Regions from separate parts of the Streptomyces liangshanensis genome, predicted to be linked through region 1. Evidence: riboswitches for the same ligand, from Rfam matches in the RefSeq annotation. Region 1 holds a riboswitch; each other region holds the start of a gene.
What was found. A riboswitch is a leader RNA that binds a small molecule or an ion and turns the genes downstream of it on or off. The one in region 1 is predicted to bind S-adenosylmethionine.
Positions count from the first base shown of each region.

Region 1 (7,160 bases):
ACGGTCTGCACGTGACAGGTGGTCTGATCGCCTTCCTGTTCGTCCTCGGCAGGACGTACGCGGCCAAGAGGTTCACCCACGAACAAGCAACCGCCGCCATCGTTGTGTCCTATTACTGGCACTTCGTCGATGTCGTCTGGATCGGCCTCTTCGCCACGATCTACTTGATCAAGTAACGGACCGCGCCCCTGAGCGCGTCCGCACACTGTCCAGCAAGCACCGACGCAGAAGATCCTGACACCGGGGTAATCCGTGAAAAAGCTCTCCGCACGACGACGCCATCCGCTGGCGGCGGTCGTCGTCCTACTCCTCGCGCTGGCGGCCACCGGGGGGCTGTACGCGGCGTTCGCGCCCGCGGACAAGGCGCAGGCCGACACCACCTCCCAGTCACTCGCCATCGAGGAGGGCAAGAAGATCTACTCCGTGGGCTGCGCGAGCTGCCACGGGGTCGGCGGCCAGGGCAGCAGCGACGGTCCCTCCCTGGTGGGCGTCGGCGCGGCCGCCGTGGACTTCCAGGTCGGCACCGGCCGCATGCCGGCCCAGCAGCCCGGCGCGCAGGTGCCGAAGAAGAAGGTCATCTACTCGCAGAAGGAGATCGACCAGCTCGCCGCGTACGTCGCGTCCCTCGGCGCCGGACCCGCCCAGCCGACCTCGGAGCAGTACAGCCCCGACGGCGCGGACATCGCCCGGGGCGGCGACCTGTTCCGTACCAACTGCACGCAGTGCCACAACTTCACGGGTGAGGGCGGCGCGCTGACACACGGCAAGTCCGCACCGAACCTGGACGGCGTCGACCCGAAGCACATCTACGAGGCCATGCAGACAGGCCCGCAGAACATGCCGTCCTTCCCGGACACGACGATGCCGGAACAGCAGAAGAAGGACCTCATCGCGTACATCCAGGCGGTGAACGGCGCCGACTCGCCGAGCCCCGGCGGCCTCAACCTGGGCGGCCTCGGCCCCGTCAGTGAGGGCCTGTTCGGCTGGATCTTCGGGCTCGGCGCATGTATCGCAGTCGCCATCTGGGTCGCGGCCCACACCGCTAAGGCCAAGAAGTCATGAGTAGCCAAGAGATTCCAGAAGAAGAGAACCTGCCGAGCGCGCAGGAGCCAGGGCACGGCGGCGCGGTCGAGCGGGCGGACGATCCGTTCGCCGACCCGGGACTGCCGGCGCATCAGCCGCGGATCCAGGACATCGACGAGCGCGCCGCCAAGCGGTCCGAGCGCGTGGTCGCCTTCCTGTTCCTGCTCTCGATGCTGGCGACGGTCGCGTTCATCGCGTCGTTCGTCGCGTTCCCCGTGGACAAGATCGTCTACATCTGGCCGCTCGGGCACATCAGCATCCTGAACTTCTCGCTCGGAGTGACGCTCGGCGTCGCCCTGTTCTGCATCGGCGCCGGCGCCGTCCACTGGGCGCGCACGCTGATGTCGGACGTGGAGATGACCGACGAGCGCCACCCCATCGCGGCGACCCCCGAGGTCAAGGCGAAGGTGCTGGCGGACTTCGCGGCCGGCGCGTCGGAGTCCGGCTTCGGCCGCCGCAAGCTGATCCGCAACACGATGTTCGGGGCGCTGGCGTTCGTACCGCTCTCCGGTGTGGTGCTGCTGCGCGACCTCGGCCCGCTGCCGGAGAAGAAGCTCCGCAGCACCCTGTGGGCCAAGGGCAAGCAGCTCATCAACATGAACACGCTGGAGCCGCTGCGTCCCGAGGACGTCGTCGTGGGCTCGCTGACCTTCGCCATGCCCGAGGGGCTGGAGGAGGACAGCGAGGAGTTCCAGGTGGAGATCGCCAAGGCGGCCCTGATGATCGTCCGTATCCAGCCGGACGACATCAAGGACAAGCGCGAGCTCGACTGGTCCCACCAGGGGATCGTGGCCTTCTCGAAGATCTGCACCCACGTCGGCTGCCCGATCAGCCTGTACGAGCAGCAGACGCACCACGTTCTCTGCCCGTGCCACCAGTCCACCTTCGACCTCTCCGACGGCGCCCGCGTCCTCTTCGGCCCGGCCGGTCACGCTCTTCCGCAGCTGCGGATCGGAGTGAACGGTGAGGGCAATCTCGAGGCGCTCGGCGACTTCGAAGAGCCCGTCGGCCCTGCCTTCTGGGAGCGCGGATGAGTACCACGACGGACGAGACGACCACCCGCAAGGCGCCCGCCGGAGAACGGGTCGCCGACTGGGCCGACGGCCGGCTGGGCATCTACGGCCTGGCCAAGGCCAACATGCGGAAGATCTTCCCGGACCACTGGTCCTTCATGCTGGGAGAGGTCAGCCTCTACAGCTTCATCATCATCATCCTCACGGGTGTCTACCTGACGCTGTTCTTCCACCCGTCGATGAACGAGGTCGTCTACCACGGCAGTTACGTCCCCCTCCAGGGCGTACGGATGTCGGAGGCGTTTTCCTCGACGCTGGACATCAGCTTCGACGTCCGCGGTGGTCTGCTGATCCGCCAGATCCACCACTGGGCCGCGCTGATCTTCCTCGCGGCGATGCTCGTGCACATGATGCGCGTGTTCTTCACGGGTGCGTTCCGCAAGCCCCGTGAGGTCAACTGGCTGTTCGGCTTCCTGCTGTTCGTCCTAGGCATGTTCACCGGGTTCACCGGTTACTCCCTGCCCGACGACCTGCTGTCCGGCACCGGTGTCCGCTTCGTGCAGGGCGCGATCCTGTCCGTGCCGATCGTCGGTACGTACATCTCGATGTTCCTGTTCGGCGGGGAGTTCCCCGGCGGCGACTTCGTGGCCCGCTTCTACTCGGTCCACATCCTGCTGCTGCCCGGGCTGATGCTGGGCCTGGTGGCCGGCCACCTGATCCTGGTGTTCGTGCACAAGCACACCCAGTTCGCGGGTCCGGGCCGTACGGAGAAGAACGTCGTCGGCATGCCGCTGCTGCCGATCTACATGGCGAAGGCCGGCGGTTTCTTCTTCCTGGTCTTCGGTGTGATCTCGGTTGTCGCGGCGATCGCCACGATCAACCCGATCTGGGCCATCGGCCCCTACCGGCCCGACCAGGTCTCCACCGGCGCGCAGCCCGACTGGTACATGGGCTTCTCCGAGGGGCTCATCCGGTTCATGCCCGGCTGGGAGATCAACTTCTGGGGCCACACCCTGGTCCTGGGTGTGTTCATCCCGCTGATCATCTTCCCGCTGGTGCTCGTCGCGATCGCGGTCTACCCGTTCATCGAGGCCTGGGTCACCAACGACGACCGCGAGCACCACATCGCGGACCGGCCGCGCAACGCGCCGACCCGCACGGCCTTCGGTGTCGCCTGGCTGTCGTGGTACTTCGTCCTGCTCGTCGGCGGTGGCAACGACATCTGGGCCACGCACTTCCACCTGTCGATCAACACGATCACCTGGTTCGTCCGGGTCGGGTTCTTCGTCGTCCCGGTGGTCACCTTCGTCGTCACCAAGCGGTTCTGCCTCGGCCTCCAGCGCCGGGACGCCGAGAAGGTGCTGCACGGACGCGAGTCCGGGCTCATCAAGCGGCTGCCGCACGGTGAGTTCGTCGAGGTCCACACGCCGCTGGAGCAGGGCGACCTGTACAAGCTCACCGCGCACGAGCAGCCGAAGCCGGCCGAGCTCGGCCCGACGGTCGACGAGAACGGTGTCGAGCGGAAGGTCTCGCCGGTCGAGAAGGCACGGGTGAAGCTCAGCAAGAGCTTCTACGGGGAGAACACGCAGATCCCCAAGCCCACCGCCGAGGAGTACAAGGAGATCACGAGCGGCCACGGCCACCACTGATCCCACCGGCCCCAGGGTCGTCACCACCGAGGGCCCCGGCCCGGTCTCCTTCCCCGGAGACCGGCCGGGGCCCTCGGCGTCGCCCCGACACCGGCCGGTCCGCAGTCCGGTCACGCGGCCCGCCGGGACCGGGTCCGCCGATAGGCTTGGTGGCGGGCCTGGCGGCAGGCCGGGACCGTTGACTGACACCCCCAGGAGCGAGCATGAGCGCTGTTACCCCCGTCGGAGGCGACACCGTGGCGGCCCGTACCTGGCCGGGCGTCCTCAACCCCCTGCTGCGCGGCGAGGACCTGAGCACCGACGACACCGCCTGGGCGATGGACCGGATCATGGAGGGCGAGGCCACCGACGCGCAGATCGCCGGGTTCGCCGTGGCCCTGCGGGCGAAGGGCGAGACCGTCGAGGAGGTCTCCGGGCTGGTCCGCGCGATGTACGCCCACGCCAACACCATCGAGGTGCCCGGCCGTACGGTCGACATCGTGGGGACCGGCGGCGACCTCGCCAAGACGGTCAACATCTCCACGATGGCGGCGATCGTCGTCGCGGGCACCGGCGCCAAGGTCGTCAAGCACGGCAACCGCGCCGCGTCGTCCGCGAGCGGCTCCTCCGACGTCCTGGAGAAGCTCGGCGTCAACCTGGAGCTGACCCCGCGGCGGGTCGTCGAGGTGGCGGAGGAGGCGGGGATCACCTTCTGCTTCGCGGTGAAGTTCCACCCCGCGCTGCGGTACGCGGCCAAGGCGCGCCGGGAGTTGGGCGCGCAGACCACGTTCAACATCCTCGGGCCGCTGACCAACCCGGCCCGGGTACGGTCCCAGGCCGTCGGCGTGGCCGACGCGCGGATGGCGCCCATCGTGGCGGGGGTGCTGGCCGAGCGCGGCAGTTCGGCGCTGGTCTTCCGGGGCGACGACGGGCTCGACGAGCTGACCACGACCGCGACGTCGCGGGTGTGGGTCGTGCGCGACGGGAAGGTCGGCGAGGTGCCCTTCGACCCGCGTGACCTGGGCCTGGCGCTGGTGCCGGTGGAGGCGCTGCGGGGCGCGGACGCGTCGTACAACGCGGACGTGGCGCGCCGGCTGCTGGCCGGCGAGACCGGTCCGGTACGGGACGCGGTGCTCCTGAACGCGGCGGCGGCGCTGGTCGCGCTGGACCCGACGGATGACACGCTGGAGCTCCAGTTGGCGGCCGGCATGGCGCGCGCGGCCGAGTCGGTGGACTCGGGCGCGGCGGGCCGGGCCCTCGCCCGGTGGGTCGAGGCGTCGCACCGGTAGCGGTGCGCGGCGGCGGGGCGTGGCCACGGGCCGCGCCCCGCCGTTCCCGTTCCCACCTCCGTTCCACATCCCGGACGCGGACTTGAGGCGTCTGCCCGTCTGTGTCAAGCTCGTCGACAAGGTCATGAGTGACAGCGATTTAGGCCCCGGCTCGCTGTCCGGCAACCCTCCGTCCGTGGCGGGGTGCCCCGGGTGAAGACCAGGCCGTAGGCAGCGAGGTCTACGGCAAGCGCGGACCCCTGGCTTTCTTGGGGTCCAGGTCCTCGAGGGAGCAGTCTCGTGAGCAAGCGAATGCGATAGGGCGTACGCCCTTCTTCAACACGCCTCCGTACGGATCCCCGTGCGTGGAGGCATCCCCACGTCCGCCGCGGCGCCCGCCGCCTCCGTGGGTCCTTGAAGCCGTTCCGTCCTGCCGGGGAGATCTCGTCATGTCCGCATACCCGAACGCCGCCGCCACGCCGTCGTCCGCCACCAGCACCACCACCGCCACCACCGAGGACCCCGCCTGTGCGGCGCCGCTGCCCGTGCTCGGGCGCGACGTGACCGTCCCGCTCGTCACCGGCGGCGAGGTCACCTACGCCGCCCTCGACTACGCGGCCAGCGCCCCCGCGCTCCAGCGGGTCTGGGACGACGTCGCCGCCTACGCCCCGTACTACGGCAGCGTGCACCGCGGCGCCGGCTACCTCTCCCAGCTGTCCACGGACCTGTTCGAGAACAGCCGCGCCACCGTCGCGGAGTTCCTCGGCTGCCGCCCCGGCGACCAGGTCGTCTTCACCCGCTCGACCACCGACTCGCTCAACCTGCTGGCCGCCGTGGTCCCCGCCGACTGCCAGGTCTTCGTCTTCGAGACCGAGCACCACGCCTCGCTGCTGCCCTGGCGCGACGCCCGGGTGACGTACCTGAACGCGCCCCGCACCCCCGGCGAGGCCGTCGCCACGCTCGACCGGGCCCTCGCCGGCCGGGAGCCGGGCCCCGCCCTGGTCTGCGTCACCGGCGCGTCCAACGTCACCGGCGAGATCTGGCCCGTACGGGAGCTGGCCGCCGCCGCCCACCGGCACGGCGCCCGGATCGTCCTCGACGCGGCGCAGCTCGCCCCGCACCACCCCGTCGACATCGCGGAACTGGACGTCGACTGGGTCGCCTTCTCCGGGCACAAGCTCTACGCGCCGTTCGGCTCCGGCGTCCTCGCGGGCCGGGCCGACTGGCTGCGGGAGGCGGAGCCGTACCTCGCGGGCGGCGGCGCCAGCCGCAAGGTCGCCCGGCGGACGGACGGCGGGGTGGACGTCGAGTGGCACACCACGGCCGCCCGGCACGAGGCCGGCTCGCCCAACGTCATCGGCGTGTACGCGATCGCCTCGGCGTGCAAGGCGCTCCAGGAGGCCGGGTTCGACACGCTCGTCGCCCGGGAGCAGCGGCTCGTCGCCCGGGTGCGGGCGGGACTCGCCGACGTGCCCGAGGTGCGCGTGCTGTCCCTGTTCGGGGACGACGCCCCGCGGGTCGGCGTGCTCTCGTTCGTGGTGGAGGGCTGGAACAGCTCGCACTTCGCCGCGGCGCTCTCCGCGGAGTACGGCATCGGGGTGAGGGACGGCCTGTTCTGCGCCCACCCGCTGGTCCGCACGCTGCTCGGCAGCGACCCGCAGGACCCGGGGGAGTGCGGCGCCCCGGAGGCGGAGCCGGGCGAGCGCTCGCTCAACGCCATCCGGGTGAGCTTCGGCGCGGGAACGCCGGACGAGCACGTGGACCGGTTCGTCGGCGCGGTGCGGGAGCTGGTGCGCGAGGGCGCCCGGTGGAGCTACCGCACCGAGGAGGGCCGCTGCGTCCCGGACCGGGACGGCGAGACGGTCTGACCCCCGCGGGCGGGGACCGGGCGTCCGTACCGACAGGCCCGGCGCCCCGGCCCCCGTACCGGCGGGCCTCGCAGACCCCGCAGACCCCGCACCCCAGGAGGCGGCCCTACGCGTCGAGCCCGATCGCGAAGGCCGCCTCCAGGTCGTGCTGGGAGTACGTACGGAACGCGACGTGCGTGTCCGTCGCCTCGACGCCCTCGATCTTGCTGATCGAGCCGGGGATGACGTCCGCCAGGTCGTCGTGCCTGGCGACCCGCACCATGGCGATCAGGTCGTAGGTGCCGGTGACCGAGAAGACCT
Region 1 is NZ_CP050177.1:5,844,993-5,852,152, forward strand. It holds gene ctaE (aa3-type cytochrome oxidase subunit III) at 1-176, shown strand, start outside; gene qcrC (cytochrome bc1 complex diheme cytochrome c subunit) at 253-1,062, shown strand; gene qcrA (cytochrome bc1 complex Rieske iron-sulfur subunit) at 1,059-2,117, shown strand; gene qcrB (cytochrome bc1 complex cytochrome b subunit) at 2,114-3,745, shown strand; gene trpD (anthranilate phosphoribosyltransferase) at 3,949-5,013, shown strand; SAM riboswitch class IV at 5,134-5,251, shown strand; gene HA039_RS25370 (aminotransferase class V-fold PLP-dependent enzyme) at 5,442-6,860, shown strand; gene HA039_RS25375 (Lrp/AsnC family transcriptional regulator) at 6,967-7,160, opposite strand, start outside.

Region 2 (7,160 bases), 5.5 Mb from region 1:
CCGGGCGACGCACGAGGCGTCCAGCGGGCGGGGGAGCAGCGAGTAGGTTCCGTCCGGGGCGTCGTGCCGCCCGCGCGCCGCGCGCCGAAGTCCCGCCGCCCGGGGTCCGGGCGGCGGGACTCACACGTGTCGGCGGTGTCCGCCGGGCGTTACGGGTGGTGCCGCGGGGATGACAGGTGTTACGGGACGAGCCGGAGGAGCTTGTTCGGCGAGCCCGTGCCTATGCCGGTCAGGACGTTGGACGTCGCGCCGTTCACCAGCGCGGCGGCCACGGTCGCCGGCGAGGCGCCCGGGTGGTTGGTCAGGTAGATCGCGGCCGCGCCCGCGACGTGCGGGGCGGCGAACGAGGTGCCGTCACCGGTGTAGGTGGCGGTGTCGGAGGAGTTCCAGCCCGCCGTGATCGCGGAGCCGGGGGCGAAGATGTCCACGGCCGAGCCGTAGTTGGAGTACGAGGCCCTCGCGTCCGTCCTGGTGGTGGCGCCGACCGTGAGGGCGGCGGGCACCCGGGCGGGGGAGGAGTTGGTGGCCGGCACGTTGGCGTTGCCCGCCGCGACGGCCCACGTCACGCCCGAGGCGATCGAGTTCTTCACCGCGTTGTCGAGGGCGGTGCTGACGCCGCCGCCGAGCGAGGCGTTCGCGACGGAGGACGCCACGTGGTTGGCGGTGATCCAGTCCACGCCCGCGATGACGCCGGCCGTGGTGCCGGAACCGTCGTTGCCGAGGACCCGGACCGCGACGATCTTCGCCTTCTTGGCCACGCCGTAGGTGGAGCCCGCGACGGTGGTGGCGACGTGCGTGCCGTGGCCGTAACCGTCCTGCGCGGTGGCGTCGTTGTCGATGAAGTCGTATCCGTAGGAGGCGCGGCCCGCGATCTGCTGGTGGGTGATGCGCACGCCCGTGTCCAGGACGTAGACGGTCGTGTTGGCGCCCGCGGAATCCGGGTAGGTGTACGTGCCGTTCAGCGGGAGGTTCGCCTGGTCGATGCGGTCCAGGCCCCAGGGGGCGTTGGTCTGCGTGGCCGTCGCGTAGACCTTCTGGTCCTGCTCGACCGACTCGACGGCGGGGTCCGCGGCCAGCCGCGCCGCCTCGGTGCCGCTGAGCGTGGCGGCGTACCCGTTGAGCGCGGAGGAGTACGTCCGCTTCACCTTGCCGCCGTACTCGGCGATGAGCTGCTTGCCCTGGGTGGCCCGCGCCGAGAAACCGGCCGTCTTCTTGAGCGTGACGATGTAGCTGCCGCTGACGGCGTCGGCGGCGCCGGCGTGCAGGACTCTGCCTTCGGCCGGGGCGGCCTGGGCCGGCAGGGCCGTGCCCGCTCCGATGATCGCGACCACGGTCGCCGCGGTGGCGATCGCGGTGGCGAAGCGCCGCTTGTTCGTACGCACTGCTGACATGGGGGGTCCTTCGCGTCAGTGGCGCGAGCTGGTGTGCGCGCCTCAAGTGGGGTGTGGGGTACGGGTGTTCGTACGCCGCCCAGTGACGATGCACCGGCCCGGTCCGGCGGGACAACGGTTTCCGGGAGATGACATGACCCCGACATGGGGCGTTACGTTCTGTCCGTACGCCGTCACGATTCGGCAATCCGGCGCAGCGTCCCGATGATCTTCCCGTTACAAGTCGCCCGGCACGCGGGCGCGTCGAGTGGGGATTGTGCCGGACGCCGGTGCGGAGTTACCGTTCACGCAGGTTATGAGAGTCAGCGACAAGCCCTGGGTTTGCTGACCGGCAACCCTCCTGACGCGGCGGGGTGCTCCAGGTGACGACCCGGCGGAGCCAATGACGGCAGCGCAAGCGCGAGAGCTCGGACCGGCACGACCGGTCGAGGCGGAGGTGAAGGCAGTGCGAGGACGCTCCGGCACGCGTACGGCCTTCGCCGTCACGAGCCACCCCCGCGCCGTCGGCATGTTCTCCCGGCGCCACATCGATCTCCAGCGTGTCGCCGGCGCCCTGTGTCCGGGTCACGTGAACGCCGCGCCGCGGCACACCCCGTAGCGGCACCTTCTCCGCCGCACGGCCCCGACGTACAGCGCCCTCCGACGCACGTCCGCCGACACTTCCGCCCGGGAACGGACCCGGCGCGGAAGGCACTCGGCATGTCCAGGAGCTCTCCCGGCCAGGGGAGTTCCGCGTCCACGTGACCTCGAATCCACGAGATTTCCGAGCGGGAAGCGATACCGCCATGCCTTCAGCACCCTCACCCCTCCATCTCGCCGTCGCCCTCGACGCGGCGGGCTGGCATCCCGCCGCCTGGCGCGAGCCGGGCGCCCGGCCCCGCGAACTGTTCACCGCGCGGTACTGGACCGACCTGGTGACCGAGGCCGAGCGGGGCCTGCTGGACTTCGTGACCATCGAGGACTCCCTGAGCCTCCAGTCCTCGTCCTTCGCCGGTCCCGACGGCCGTACCGATCAGGTACGGGGCCGGCTCGACGCCCTGCTGGTCGCCGCCCGGGTCGCGCCCCTGACCCGGCACATCGGGCTGATCCCCACCGCCGTCGTCACCCACACCGAGCCGTTCCACGTCTCGAAGGCCGTCGCCACCCTGGACTTCGTCAGCACCGGACGGGCCGGCGTCCAGGTCAAGGTGTCCGGACGCGCCGACGAGGCCCCGCACTTCGGCCGCAGGCCCGCGATCCGGTTCCGTCCCGACGAGCTGGACTCGCCCGCGGGCCTGGCCGCGCTCAAGGAGCTGTTCGACGAGGCGGGCGACTACGTCGAGGTGCTGCGCCGGCTCTGGGACAGCTGGGAGGACGACGCCGAGATCCGCGACGCCGCCACCGGCCGGTTCATCGACCGCGACAAGCTCCACTACATCGACTTCACGGGCGAGCGGTTCAGCGTCAAGGGCCCCTCCATCACCCCGCGCCCGCCGCAGGGACAGCCGGTCGTCACCGCCCTCGCCCACCGTGAAGAACCGTTCCGCCTGGTCGCGGCCTCCGCGGACGTCGGCTTCGTCACCCCGCAGGACACCGCCGACACCCGGGCGATCCTGGCCCGGATCCGGGCGGCGCAGGCCACCGCGGGCCGCGCCGACGAGACGGTCCACGTCTTCGGCGACCTGGTCGTCCTTCTCGACGACGAACCCGGCGCCGCCGCCGACCGCAGGGCGCGCCTGGAGGAGCGCGCGGGCGCCCCGTACACCAGCGACGCCCGGGTCTTCGCCGGTACGCCCGCCGAGCTGGCCGACCTGCTCCTCGAAGGCCAGGAGGCCGGGCTGACCGGCTTCCGCCTGCGGCCCGCCGTCCTGCCGCACGACCTGGAGCGGATCACCCGGGGCCTGGTGCCGGAACTCCAGCGGCGCGGAGCGTTCCGTACCGCCTACGAGGCGGCCACCCTGCGCGGCCTGCTCGGCCTGCCCCGGCCCGCGAACCGGTACGCCGCGCTCTGAGCGCGCCCCGGCCTCGCCCGCTCCGAAGAGAGCTCCGAAGACACGTGAGGACACACCCCGCATGAGCAAGCCCGTCAAGCAGATCCACCTCGCCGCCCACTTCCCCGGCGTGAACAACAGCACGGTGTGGAGCGACCCCGCCGCCGGCAGCCAGATCGACTTCAGCTCCTTCGTGCACCTCGCCAGGACGGCGGAGCGCGCCAAGTTCGACTTCCTGTTCCTCGCCGAGGGGCTGCGGCTGCGCGAGCAGAACGGGGAGATCTACGACCTCGACGTCGTCGGCCGCCCCGACACCTTCACCGTCCTGACCGCCCTGGCCGCCGTCACCGACAAGCTCGGACTCGCCGGGACGATCAACTCCACCTTCAACGAACCGTACGAAGTGGCCCGGCAGTTCGCCACGCTCGACCACCTCTCCGCGGGCCGGGCCGCCTGGAACGTGGTCACCTCCTGGGACGAGTTCACCGGACAGAACTTCCGGCGCGGCGGCTTCCTGGCCCAGGAGGACCGCTACCTGCGCGCCCGGCAGTTCCTCGCCGCCACGTGGGAGCTGTTCGACTCCTGGCGCGGCGACGAGATCACCGCCGACCAGGACACCGGGGTCTTCCTCACCGATCCCGCGCCCGGCCGCTTCGACCACCACGTCGACCAGTTCGACATCAGCGGCCACTTCAACGTGCCCCGCAGCCCCCAGGGCCGCCCCGTCATCTTCCAGGCGGGTGACTCCGAGGAGGGCAGGGAGTTCGCGGCCTCGGGCGCGGACGCCATCTTCACCCGCCACGGCACCCTGGAGGACGGCCAGGCGTTCTACGCCGACGTCAAGCGGCGCCTCGCCCGGTACGGCCGCGCCCCCGACGAGCTGAAGATCCTGCCCGGCGTCACCTTCGTGCTCGGCGACACCGACGCCGACGCCCGGGAGAAGGCGGACGTCATCCGCCACCAGCAGGTCAGCGGCCCCACCGCGATCAAGCTGCTCGAACAGCTCTGGAACCGCGACCTGAGCGCGTACGACCCGGACGGTCCGCTGCCCGACGTCGACCCGCTCGTCGGCGAGAACACCGTCGCCCGCGGCCGGGCCTCCGTACGGATGCACCGCGACCCGACCGCCACCGCCGCCCGCTGGCGCGCCCTGGCCGAGGAGAAGCACCTCTCGATCCGGGAGCTGATCATCGCCGTCACCGGACGGCAGTCCTTCATCGGCACCCCGGCCACCGTCGCCGACGCGCTCGACCACTTCGTCCAGTCCGACGCGAGCGACGGATTCATCCTCACCCCGCACCTGACCCCCGGCGGCCTGGACGACTTCGCCGACACCGTCGTACCCCTGCTCCAGGAGAAGGGCGTCTTCCGGACCGAGTACGAAGGCGACACCCTGCGCGAGCACCTGGGGCTCGGCGCGGCCCGTGCGGTACGGGACGACCGGGCCGGAGCCGCCGACAGGAAGGCCGCGTCATGAAGTTCCTCGCCATCACCCTGATCGTGCACGCGCCCGACCCGGTCACCGGGGTCAGGAAGTCGACCCACGAACGCTTCCGGGAGGTGATCGACAACGCCCTGCTCGCCGAGGAACTGGGCTTCGACGGCTTCGGCGTGGGGGAGCGCCACGAGCGCCCCTTCATCTCCTCGTCGCCCCCCGTCGTCCTGAGCCACCTCGCCGCGCTCACCCGGCGGATCCGGCTGTTCACGGCGGTCACCACCCTGAGCCTGCTCGACCCCGTCCGGGCGTACGAGGACTACGCGACGCTCGACCACCTGTCGAACGGCCGCCTCGAACTGATCATCGGCAAGGGCAACGGGGCCGCCCAGCGCGAGCTGTACCACGTCACCCCCGAGGACCAGTGGGAGCGCAACGCCGAGTCGTACGAACTGTTCCGGCGGATCTGGCGCGACGACAAGGTCACCGCCTCGCCCGTGTTCCGCGGCGCGTTGAAGGACGCCGAGGTCTGGCCGCGGCCCTACCAGCACCCCGTCCGCGTCTGGCACGGCAGCGCGACCAGCCGGGAATCGGTGGACCTCGCCGCCCGCTACGGCGACCCGCTGTTCTCCGCCAACGTGACCAACCCGATCGAGCCGTACGCCGAACTGGTCCGCCACTACCGCGAGCGGTGGGAGCACTACGGCCACGACCCGGCGCTCGCCACCGTCGGCGCCGGCTCGGCCGGGTTCTACGCGGCCCGCACCTCGCAGGAGGCCCTGGCGGCCTACCGGCCCGTCTTCGAGGGGCAGTTGGCGTTCCAGAAGCGGCTCGGACTTGAACCGGTCTTCCCCACCCTGGAGGACTTCGTCGCCCGCAGCTCCGCCCTCGTCGGCAGCCCCCAGCAGATCATCGAGAAGGTGTACCGCTACCACGAGCGGTTCGGCCACAGCGTGCTGCACCTCCAGGCCGACGCGTCCGGCCTCACCACGGCCCAGCACCGGGCGAGCCTGGAACTGTTCCAGGCCGAGGTCGCCCCCACCCTGCGCCGTGACCTCCCCGACCCGCCCTGGACCTGGGGACCGGTCGCGCCCGCCGACGACAACGCGGCCGGCGAGGGCCCGGCGCCCACGGACCCGTCCGCCACCGGCACGCACGACACCGCCGCGCCCGTACCCGCCCCGCGCTGAAAGGAGCGATCATCATGGCCTCCCCCCGCACGCCCCTGGCGGTCCTGGACCTCGTCCCGATCTCCTCGGGGTCCACCGCCGCCCAGGCGCTGCGCAACAGCGTCGACCTCGCCCGGCACGCCGAACGCCTCGGCTACGCCCGCTACTGGTTCGCCGAGCACCACCTCAACCCCGGGGTCGCGGGCACCTCCCCGGCCGTCCTCCTCGCCCTCACCGCCGCCGCGACCTCCACCATCCGGCTCGGGTCGGGCGCCGTCCAGCTCGGGCACCGCACCGCCCTGTCCGCCGTCGAGGAGTTCGGACTGCTCGACGCCGTCCACCCGGGGCGCTTCGACCTCGGCCTCGGCCGCTCCGGCGGCAGAGGCGCCCTCCCCGGCAAGGACGTCCCGCCGGCCGGCGCGACCCCCGTCGTCGACGGCCGCACTCCCGGCGGGCTGCGGATCCCCGCCCCGTTCTCCTTCGAACACCTCCTGCGCTCCCCGCTCTTCGCCCTGCACCGGAGGCTGCTCCAGCAGCCGGGCGCCGAATCCCAGCCGTACGACGAGCAGATAGCCGACATCCTCGCCCTGCTCGGCGGCACCTACACCACGGACGGCGGCGTCGAGGCGCACGTCGTGCCCGGCGAGGGCGCCGATCTCCAGGTCTGGATCCTCGGCTCCAGCGCGGGCGTCAGCGCGCAGGCCGCGGGCGCCAACGGCCTGCGGTTCGCGGCGAATTACCACGTCAGCCCGTCCAGCGTGCTGGACGCGACCGAGGGCTACCGCGCCGCGTTCAAGCCCTCCGCAGAACTGGACCGGCCCTACGTCAGCGTCTCCGCCGACGTCGTCGTCGCCGAGGACGAGGCGACCGCGCGTGAACGCGCGACGGGCTACGGCCTGTGGGTGCGGAGCATCCGCAGCGGGGAGGGCGCCATCCCGTTCCCGACACCCGACGAGGCCCGGGCCCATGTGTGGTCCGACGCGGACAGGGCCCTGGTCGCCGACCGGCTCGAAACCCAGTTCGTGGGATCGCCGCGGCAGGTCGCCGACCAGCTGGAGATCCTGCGCGACGCCACCGGGGCCGACGAGTTGATCGTCACCACCCTCACCCACGACCACGCGGACCGGGTCCGCAGCTACGAGCTGCTGGCCGGCGAATGGGGCCGACGATGAGCATCAGCCGTACACCCTGCCTC
Region 2 is NZ_CP050177.1:364,001-371,160, reverse strand. It holds gene HA039_RS01655 (DUF427 domain-containing protein) at 1-46, shown strand, start outside; gene HA039_RS34300 (S8 family peptidase) at 180-1,391, opposite strand; SAM riboswitch class IV at 1,683-1,797, shown strand; gene HA039_RS01645 (putative leader peptide) at 1,837-1,989, shown strand; gene HA039_RS01640 (LLM class flavin-dependent oxidoreductase) at 2,177-3,382, shown strand; gene HA039_RS01635 (NtaA/DmoA family FMN-dependent monooxygenase) at 3,444-4,838, shown strand; gene HA039_RS01630 (LLM class flavin-dependent oxidoreductase) at 4,835-5,986, shown strand; gene HA039_RS01625 (LLM class flavin-dependent oxidoreductase) at 6,001-7,137, shown strand; gene HA039_RS01620 (flavin reductase family protein) at 7,134-7,160, shown strand, end outside.
Region 2: another riboswitch for S-adenosylmethionine. It lies ahead of HA039_RS01645 (putative leader peptide); the one in region 1 lies ahead of HA039_RS25370 (aminotransferase class V-fold PLP-dependent enzyme).

Region 3 (7,160 bases), 1.4 Mb from region 1:
CGCGCCGCCCGCGGCGGCCTTCTCCGGCTTGTCGGCGATGACGGCCTCGGTGGTGAGGAACAGCGCCGCGATGGAGGCCGCGTTCTGGAGAGCGGAACGGGTGACCTTCGCGGGGTCGATGATGCCCTCGGCGATCATGTCCACGTACTCGCCGGTCGCGGCGTTGAGGCCGTGACCGATCGGCAGGTTGCGGACCTTCTCGACGATGACGCCGCCTTCGAGACCACCGTTGACGGCGATCTGCTTGAGCGGAGCCTCCAGCGCGAGCTTGACGATGTTCGCGCCCGTCGCCTCGTCACCTTCGAGCTCGAGCTTCTCGAACACCGAGGAAGCCTGGAGCAGGGCCACGCCACCACCGGCGACGATGCCCTCCTCGACGGCGGCCTTGGCGTTGCGCACCGCGTCCTCGATGCGGTGCTTGCGCTCCTTGAGCTCGACCTCGGTCGCGGCGCCGGCCTTGATGACGGCCACGCCGCCGGCCAGCTTCGCGAGGCGCTCCTGGAGCTTCTCGCGGTCGTAGTCCGAGTCGCTGTTCTCGATCTCGGCGCGGATCTGGTTCACGCGGCCGGCGACCTGGTCGCTCTCGCCCGAACCGTCGACGATGGTGGTCTCGTCCTTGGTGATGACGACCTTGCGGGCGCGGCCCAGCAGGTCGAGACCGGCGTTCTCCAGCTTGAGGCCGACCTCTTCGGAGATGACCGTGCCGCCCGTGAGGATGGCGATGTCGTTCAGCATCGCCTTGCGGCGGTCACCGAAGCCCGGGGCCTTGACGGCGACGGACTTGAAGGTGCCACGGATCTTGTTGACGACCAGGGTCGACAGCGCCTCGCCCTCGACGTCCTCCGCGATGATCAGCAGGGGCTTGCCCGACTGCATGACCTTCTCCAGCAGCGGAAGGAGGTCCTTCACGTTGCCGATCTTGGAGTTGACGATGAGGATGTACGGGTCGTCCAGGGACGACTCCATGCGCTCCATGTCGGTGGCGAAGTACGCCGAGATGTAGCCCTTGTCGAAGCGCATGCCCTCGGTGAGCTCGAGCTCCAGACCGAAGGTCTGCGACTCCTCAACGGTGATGACGCCTTCCTTGCCGACCTTGTCCATCGCCTCGGCGATGAGCTCGCCGATCTGGGTGTCGGCGGCGGAGATGGAGGCCGTCGAAGCGATCTGCTCCTTGGTCTCCACGTCCTTGGCCTGCTCCAGCAGGGCACCGGAGACGGCCTCGACGGCCTTCTCGATCCCGCGCTTGAGGGCCATCGGGTTGGCGCCGGCCGCCACGTTGCGCAGGCCCTCGCGGACGAGTGCCTGGGCGAGGACGGTCGCGGTGGTCGTACCGTCACCGGCGACGTCGTCCGTCTTCTTGGCGACTTCCTTGACCAGCTCGGCGCCGATCTTCTCGTACGGGTCCTCGAGCTCGATCTCCTTGGCGATGGAAACACCATCGTTGGTGATCGTGGGGGCGCCCCACTTCTTCTCGAGGACGACGTTGCGACCCTTGGGACCAAGGGTGACCTTGACGGCGTCGGCGAGCTGGTTCATCCCGCGCTCGAGACCGCGCCGTGCCTCCTCGTCGAACGCGATGATCTTGGCCATGTGAAGTGGTCCTCCCGGACTGGGGTGGATTGCTCCGGACCGCGCCCGCGCCCGCGACGGACGGCCTGAGAGCCGGGCGGTTCCTTGCTCCACCTGGCTCTCCGGGCCTCACTGACCCGGTCCATAAGTTGTCACTCTCACTTGCAGAGTGCTAACGCCAATGATTAGCACTCGACCCCCGAGAGTGCAAGCTCCTCCCTCGGCCCGGCACCCCCGCGGGGACGTGCCGTACACGCACGAGGGGCCCGTATCCCTGTGTGGGATACGGGCCCCTCGGCGTGAGTGCGTCGGTGGCCGATCGCGCCGGGATCAGACGGCGAGCTTGACCATGTCCGCCTGCGGACCCTTCTGGCCCTGCGAGATCTCGAACTCAACTCGCTGACCTTCTTCAAGGGTGCGGTAGCCGTCCATCTGGATCGCGCTGTAGTGGACGAAAACATCCGCACCACCGTCGACCGCGATGAAGCCGTAGCCCTTCTCCGCGTTGAACCATTTGACGGTGCCCTGAGCCATGCCTTACTCCCCTATTACTGCCGGAACGCTTCGACCGCGGCTGAATGTATCTGCCCAACTGCCCTCTGCAACAGGTCAATCGGACGAGAAATCTGGGCGCGAACGAACACACATAGCGACGGATTGACTGCGTTCCGGGGCAAGTCGGGCCGGGCAAAACACGCATGTGCCCGCAAAAGTCACCGAGAGTTTGACCCCAGGTTGTCGCGATCTCGTATGCGCTCGGCACCGGCCGCGAGGGGGTGTTCCCAACTCTACCGCGCTCAACCATAAAGAATGGCCCCCTCCGCTTCCTGTGCGGAGAGGGCCGTTCCGGACCGCGGAGGGGGCCGGGGACGCGGGCCGCGCGTCCCCGTGAGGGAGCGTCAGCAGCCGCCGGCGACCGCGGGGATGATCGAGATGCCGGCGCCCGCCGGGGTGGCCGTCTGGAGGCCCTGCTCGAACCGGACGTCGTCGTCGTTCACGTACACGTTGACGAAGCGGCGCAGCTTGCCGTCGTCGTCCAGGACGCGCGCGGAGATGCCCGGGTGGTTGGCCTCCAGGGACTGGATGACCTCGGAGAGGGTCTCGCCCTCCGCCGGGACCTCGGCCTGGCCACCGGTGTACGTACGGAGGATGGTGGGGATGCGGACCTTGACGCTCATGGTGGATGCCTTCCTGGGGTCGGTGGGTGTCAGTGGGCCAGGCCGGCGTCGCGGAACGCGTCCAGGCTGGGGCGGATCGTCGCCGTCGGTCCCGTGGTCGGGGCCACCGCGTCGAGCGTCTTGAGGCCGTCGCCGGTGTTCAGCACGACCGTCGTGAGCGCCGGGTCGAGCAGGCCGGCGTCGATGAGCTTCTTCGTCACGCCGACGGTCACGCCGCCCGCGGTCTCGGCGAAGATCCCCTCGGTGCGCGCCAGCAGCTTGATGGCGTCGACGATCTGCTCGTCGTTCACGTCGTCCACGGCGCCGCCGGTGCGGCGGGCGATGTCGAGGACGTACGGGCCGTCGGCGGGGTTGCCGATCGCCAGGGACTTGGCGATGGTGTTCGGCTTCTGGGGCCGTACGACGTCGTGGCCGGCCTTGAAGGCGGCGGAGACCGGGGAGCAGCCCTCGGCCTGGGCTCCGAAGATCTTGTACGGCTTGTCCTCGACGAGCCCCAGCTTGATGAGTTCCTGGAGGCCCTTGTCGATCTTCGTGAGCTGGGATCCGGAGGCGATCGGGATGACGAGCTGGTCGGGCAGCTCCCAGCCGAGCTGTTCGCAGATCTCGTACGCGAGCGTCTTGGAGCCTTCGCCGTAGTACGGGCGGAGGTTGACGTTCACGAAGCCCCAGCCCTCGCCGAGCGGGTCGCCGATGAGCTCGGAGCAGAAGCGGTTGACGTCGTCGTAGTTGCCCTCGATGCCGACGAGTTCACCGCCGTACACCGCGGCCATGACGACCTTGCCCTGCTCCAGGTCGTGCGGGATGAACACGCAGGAGCGGAAGCCGGCGCGGGCGGCGGCGGCGCCGACGGCGCCGGCCAGGTTGCCGGTGGAGGAGCAGGAGAGCGTGGTGAAGCCGAAGGCGCGGGCGGCCTCGACGGCGATGGCGACGACGCGGTCCTTGAAGGAGTGCGTCGGGTTGCCGGAGTCGTCCTTCACGTACAGGCCGCCGGTGACGCCGAGTTCACGGGCGAGGTTGTCGGCCTTGACGAGCTTCGTGAAGCCGGGGTTGATGTTGGGCTTGGTGGCCACGTCGGCGGGGACGGGCAGCAGCGGCGCGTAGCGCCAGATGTTGTCGGGGCCCTCGGCGATGCGCTTCTTCAGCTCTTCGGGGGAGCCGCTCGGCAGGTCGTACGCCACTTCGAGCGGCCCGAAACAGGACGCGCAGGCGAAGATCGGGCCGAGGTCGAAGCGCTCGCCGCATTCGCGGCACGAGAGGGCGGCGGCGGGTCCGAGGTCGACGGCACCGGGAGTGACACCGGGCGTGGGGACGGTCTGCACAGACATGGAGGCGAGGCCCTTTCCTCATCTTCCTCGCGACGTACTTCGCCGCAAGACGGAATTGGCACCTTCCCCACCATGACCTCGCGGTCGGCGGGAGGGTTGCCGGGGCTTCAACGGGCCGTTCCCTCTGCCCCTCTGGATGAGCGGTATGGCATCGGATCCGGGGTCGGTCCCGCGATCCGAGCGTTTGTCCACCGGATGACCCCCGACATGCGGTGGTCATTCGTGTTGTTCAAGACTGTAACCGAAGGAGCGGACCGTGGAGATAGTGGTCCGCACCGCGAGATGGATCACTTTCAGGGAGAACCGACCGTGCTGGAAGAGGTGGAGCGCTGGCTGACCAGGCGTTCCTGGTCCGTGGCCGACCGATCGCTCGACCGGCTCCTGGCGGCGAAGACCGCGCGCGGCACGACCGTCAGCGTGGTGCTGCCCGCGCTGGACGAGGAGAGCACGGTCGGCGCGATCGTGTCGGTGGTGCGGCGGGAGCTGATGGAGCGGGCGCCGCTGGTGGACGAGCTGGTGGTGATCGATTCCGGTTCGTCGGACGCCACGGCGAAGGTCGCGGCGGAGGCGGGCGCCCGGGTGGTGCACCGGGACGACATCCTGCCGCGGCTGCCCGCGCTGCCCGGGAAGGGCGAGGTGCTGTGGCGGTCGCTGCTGGTGACGGGCGGGGACGTGGTGTGCTTCGTGGACGCGGACCTGCGGGAGTTCTCGGCGGACTTCGTGACGGGGATCGTGGGGCCGCTGCTGACGGAGCCGGACGTGCAGCTGGTGAAGGCGATGTACGACAGGCCGCTGGGCTCTCGCGGCGCCCCCGGCGCTTCCGCCGGTCCTTCCGCCGGCCAGGGCGGGCGGGTGACGGAGCTGGTGGCGCGGCCGTTGCTGAACCTCCACTGGCCGCTGCTCGCGGGCTTCGTGCAGCCCCTGGGCGGGGAGTACGCGGCCCGGCGCACCCTGCTGGAGCGGCTGCCGTTCCCCGTCGGGTACGGCGTGGAGCTGGGGCTGCTGGTGGACGCGCTGCACACCGTGGGGCTGGACGCGCTGGGCCAGGTCGACGTCGGCACGCGGCTGCACCGGCACCAGGACGACCGGGCGCTGGGGCGGATGGCGGCGGCGATCTACCGTACGGCGCAGCTGCGCCTGTCCCGGTCGCACCTGGGGGCGCACCTGGTGCGGCCCGAGCTGACGCAGTTCGAGCGCGGTGAGAACGGCTTCGTACCGCGGACGTACGACGTGGACACGGAGGAGCGGCCGCCGATGCGGGAGATCGCGGAGTACACGGCCGGCCGCGCGGCGTAACCACCCCTTCCAGTCCTATTTACCTATATTGCGTCCTTATGGAGACCTCTCTGAGCATGTGGTTCCTCGCCGCGGCCCACAGCGGCGCCACCGCCGAGCGGCTGTGGCTGCTGGGCGGGATGGCGGTCGCGCTGACGGGGGCGGGGGTGGTCGCGCTGGCGGCGGCGCGAGGGCGCCGCGGCGACTGATCCCGTACGGCTCCCTTCACGGCTCCTCTCCGTACGTTTGAGCGTTTCCCGTACGGGCTAGATTTCGGCACATGGTTTCCGAGCAGGCCGCCCAGGTCCTCGTCGCGTCCAACCGCGGCCCCGTCTCGTACACGCTCCGCGACGACGGAGCGCTGGAGGCCCGGCGCGGCGGCGGCGGGCTGGTGTCCGGCCTCTCGGCCATCGGCCCCGACACGGACGCGGTATGGGTGTGCGCGGCCCTCGGCGACGGCGACCACGAGGCGGTACGGCGTACCGGCGGCCGGCTGGACCCGGAGGACACCGGCGGGCAGCGCGTACGGATGCTGGGCATCGCCCCCGACGTCTACGCCGGCGCGTACAACGGGGTGGCCAACTCCACGCTCTGGTTCGTCCACCACCTGCTCTACCAGACCCCGCTGGAGCCGTCCTTCGGCGCGGAGTTCCGGGCGCAGTGGGGGGCGTACGAGGCGTACAACCGCGCGTTCGCCGAAGCCCTCGCGGACGAGGCCGCCGACGGCGCGTCGGTCCTCGTCCAGGACTACCACCTGGCCCTGGTCCCCGGCATGCTCCGCGCCCTGCGCCCCGACCTGCGGATCGGCCACTTCTCGCACACCCCCTGGGCGCCGGTGGACTACTTCCGGCTGCTCCCCGACGACATCGCCCGCCAACTGCTGCGGGGCATCCTGGGCGCGGACCGCGCGGCGTTCCTGACCCACCGCTGGGCGGACGCCTTCACGGCCTGCTGCACGGAACTGCTGGGCGGCACGGGCAGCACCCGGATCGGCGTGCACGGCCTGGGCGCGGACGCGGACTTCCTGCGCGAACGGGCGCACCGCCCCGACGTGGGCGAGCGCATCGTGTCGCTGCGCGAGGAGATCGGCGGGACGGACCGGCGGACGATCGTCCGGGTGGACCGTACGGAACTGTCCAAGAACATCGTCCGCGGCCTCCTGGCGTACCGGCAGCTGCTCACCGACCACCCCGAGTGGCGCGAACGCGTGGTCCACGTGGCCTTCGCGTACCCCTCCCGCCAGGACCTGTCGGTCTACCGCGACTACACGGCCGAGGTCCAGCGCGTGGCGGACGCGATCAACCTGGACTTCGGCACGGACGGCTGGCTCCCGGTCGTCCTCCACGTCAAGGACGACTTCGCCCGCTCCCTGGCGGCGTACCGCCTGGCGGACGTGGCGCTGGTCAACCCGATCCGCGACGGCATGAACCTGGTCGCGAAGGAGATCCCCGTGGTCTCGGAGAACGGCTGCGTCCTGGTCCTGTCCCGCGAGGCGGGCGCGTACGAGGAACTGGGCGACGACGCGCTGGTGGTGAACCCGTACGACATCTCGGCGACGGCGACGGCCCTCCACGAGGCCCTGACGATGCCCCACGACGAACGCGCGGAACGCACGAAGCGCCTGGCGGCGGCGGCCACGGCGCTCCCCCCGTCCCAGTGGTTCCTGGACCAGCTGGAGGCGCTGCGGGGGTGAGGCGCCGGGGGGCGCGCTGGGGTGGGGTGCGCTGGGGCGCGTGGCGTTACGCGGGCACGCGTAGGCGCGGCCCGTGGGTCAGGTGGCGGAGACCGCCTCCGCCAGGGCCGCCAGGAAGTC
Region 3 is NZ_CP050177.1:4,458,265-4,465,424, reverse strand. It holds gene groL (chaperonin GroEL) at 1-1,590, opposite strand, end outside; gene HA039_RS19370 (cold-shock protein) at 1,900-2,103, opposite strand; gene HA039_RS19365 (ubiquitin-like small modifier protein 1) at 2,469-2,747, opposite strand; gene thrC (threonine synthase) at 2,777-4,072, opposite strand; SAM riboswitch class I at 4,088-4,215, opposite strand; gene HA039_RS19355 (glucosyl-3-phosphoglycerate synthase) at 4,382-5,368, shown strand; gene HA039_RS19350 (hypothetical protein) at 5,407-5,556, shown strand; gene HA039_RS19345 (alpha,alpha-trehalose-phosphate synthase (UDP-forming)) at 5,628-7,040, shown strand; gene otsB (trehalose-phosphatase) at 7,119-7,160, opposite strand, start outside.
Region 3: another riboswitch for S-adenosylmethionine. It lies ahead of thrC (threonine synthase); the one in region 1 lies ahead of HA039_RS25370 (aminotransferase class V-fold PLP-dependent enzyme).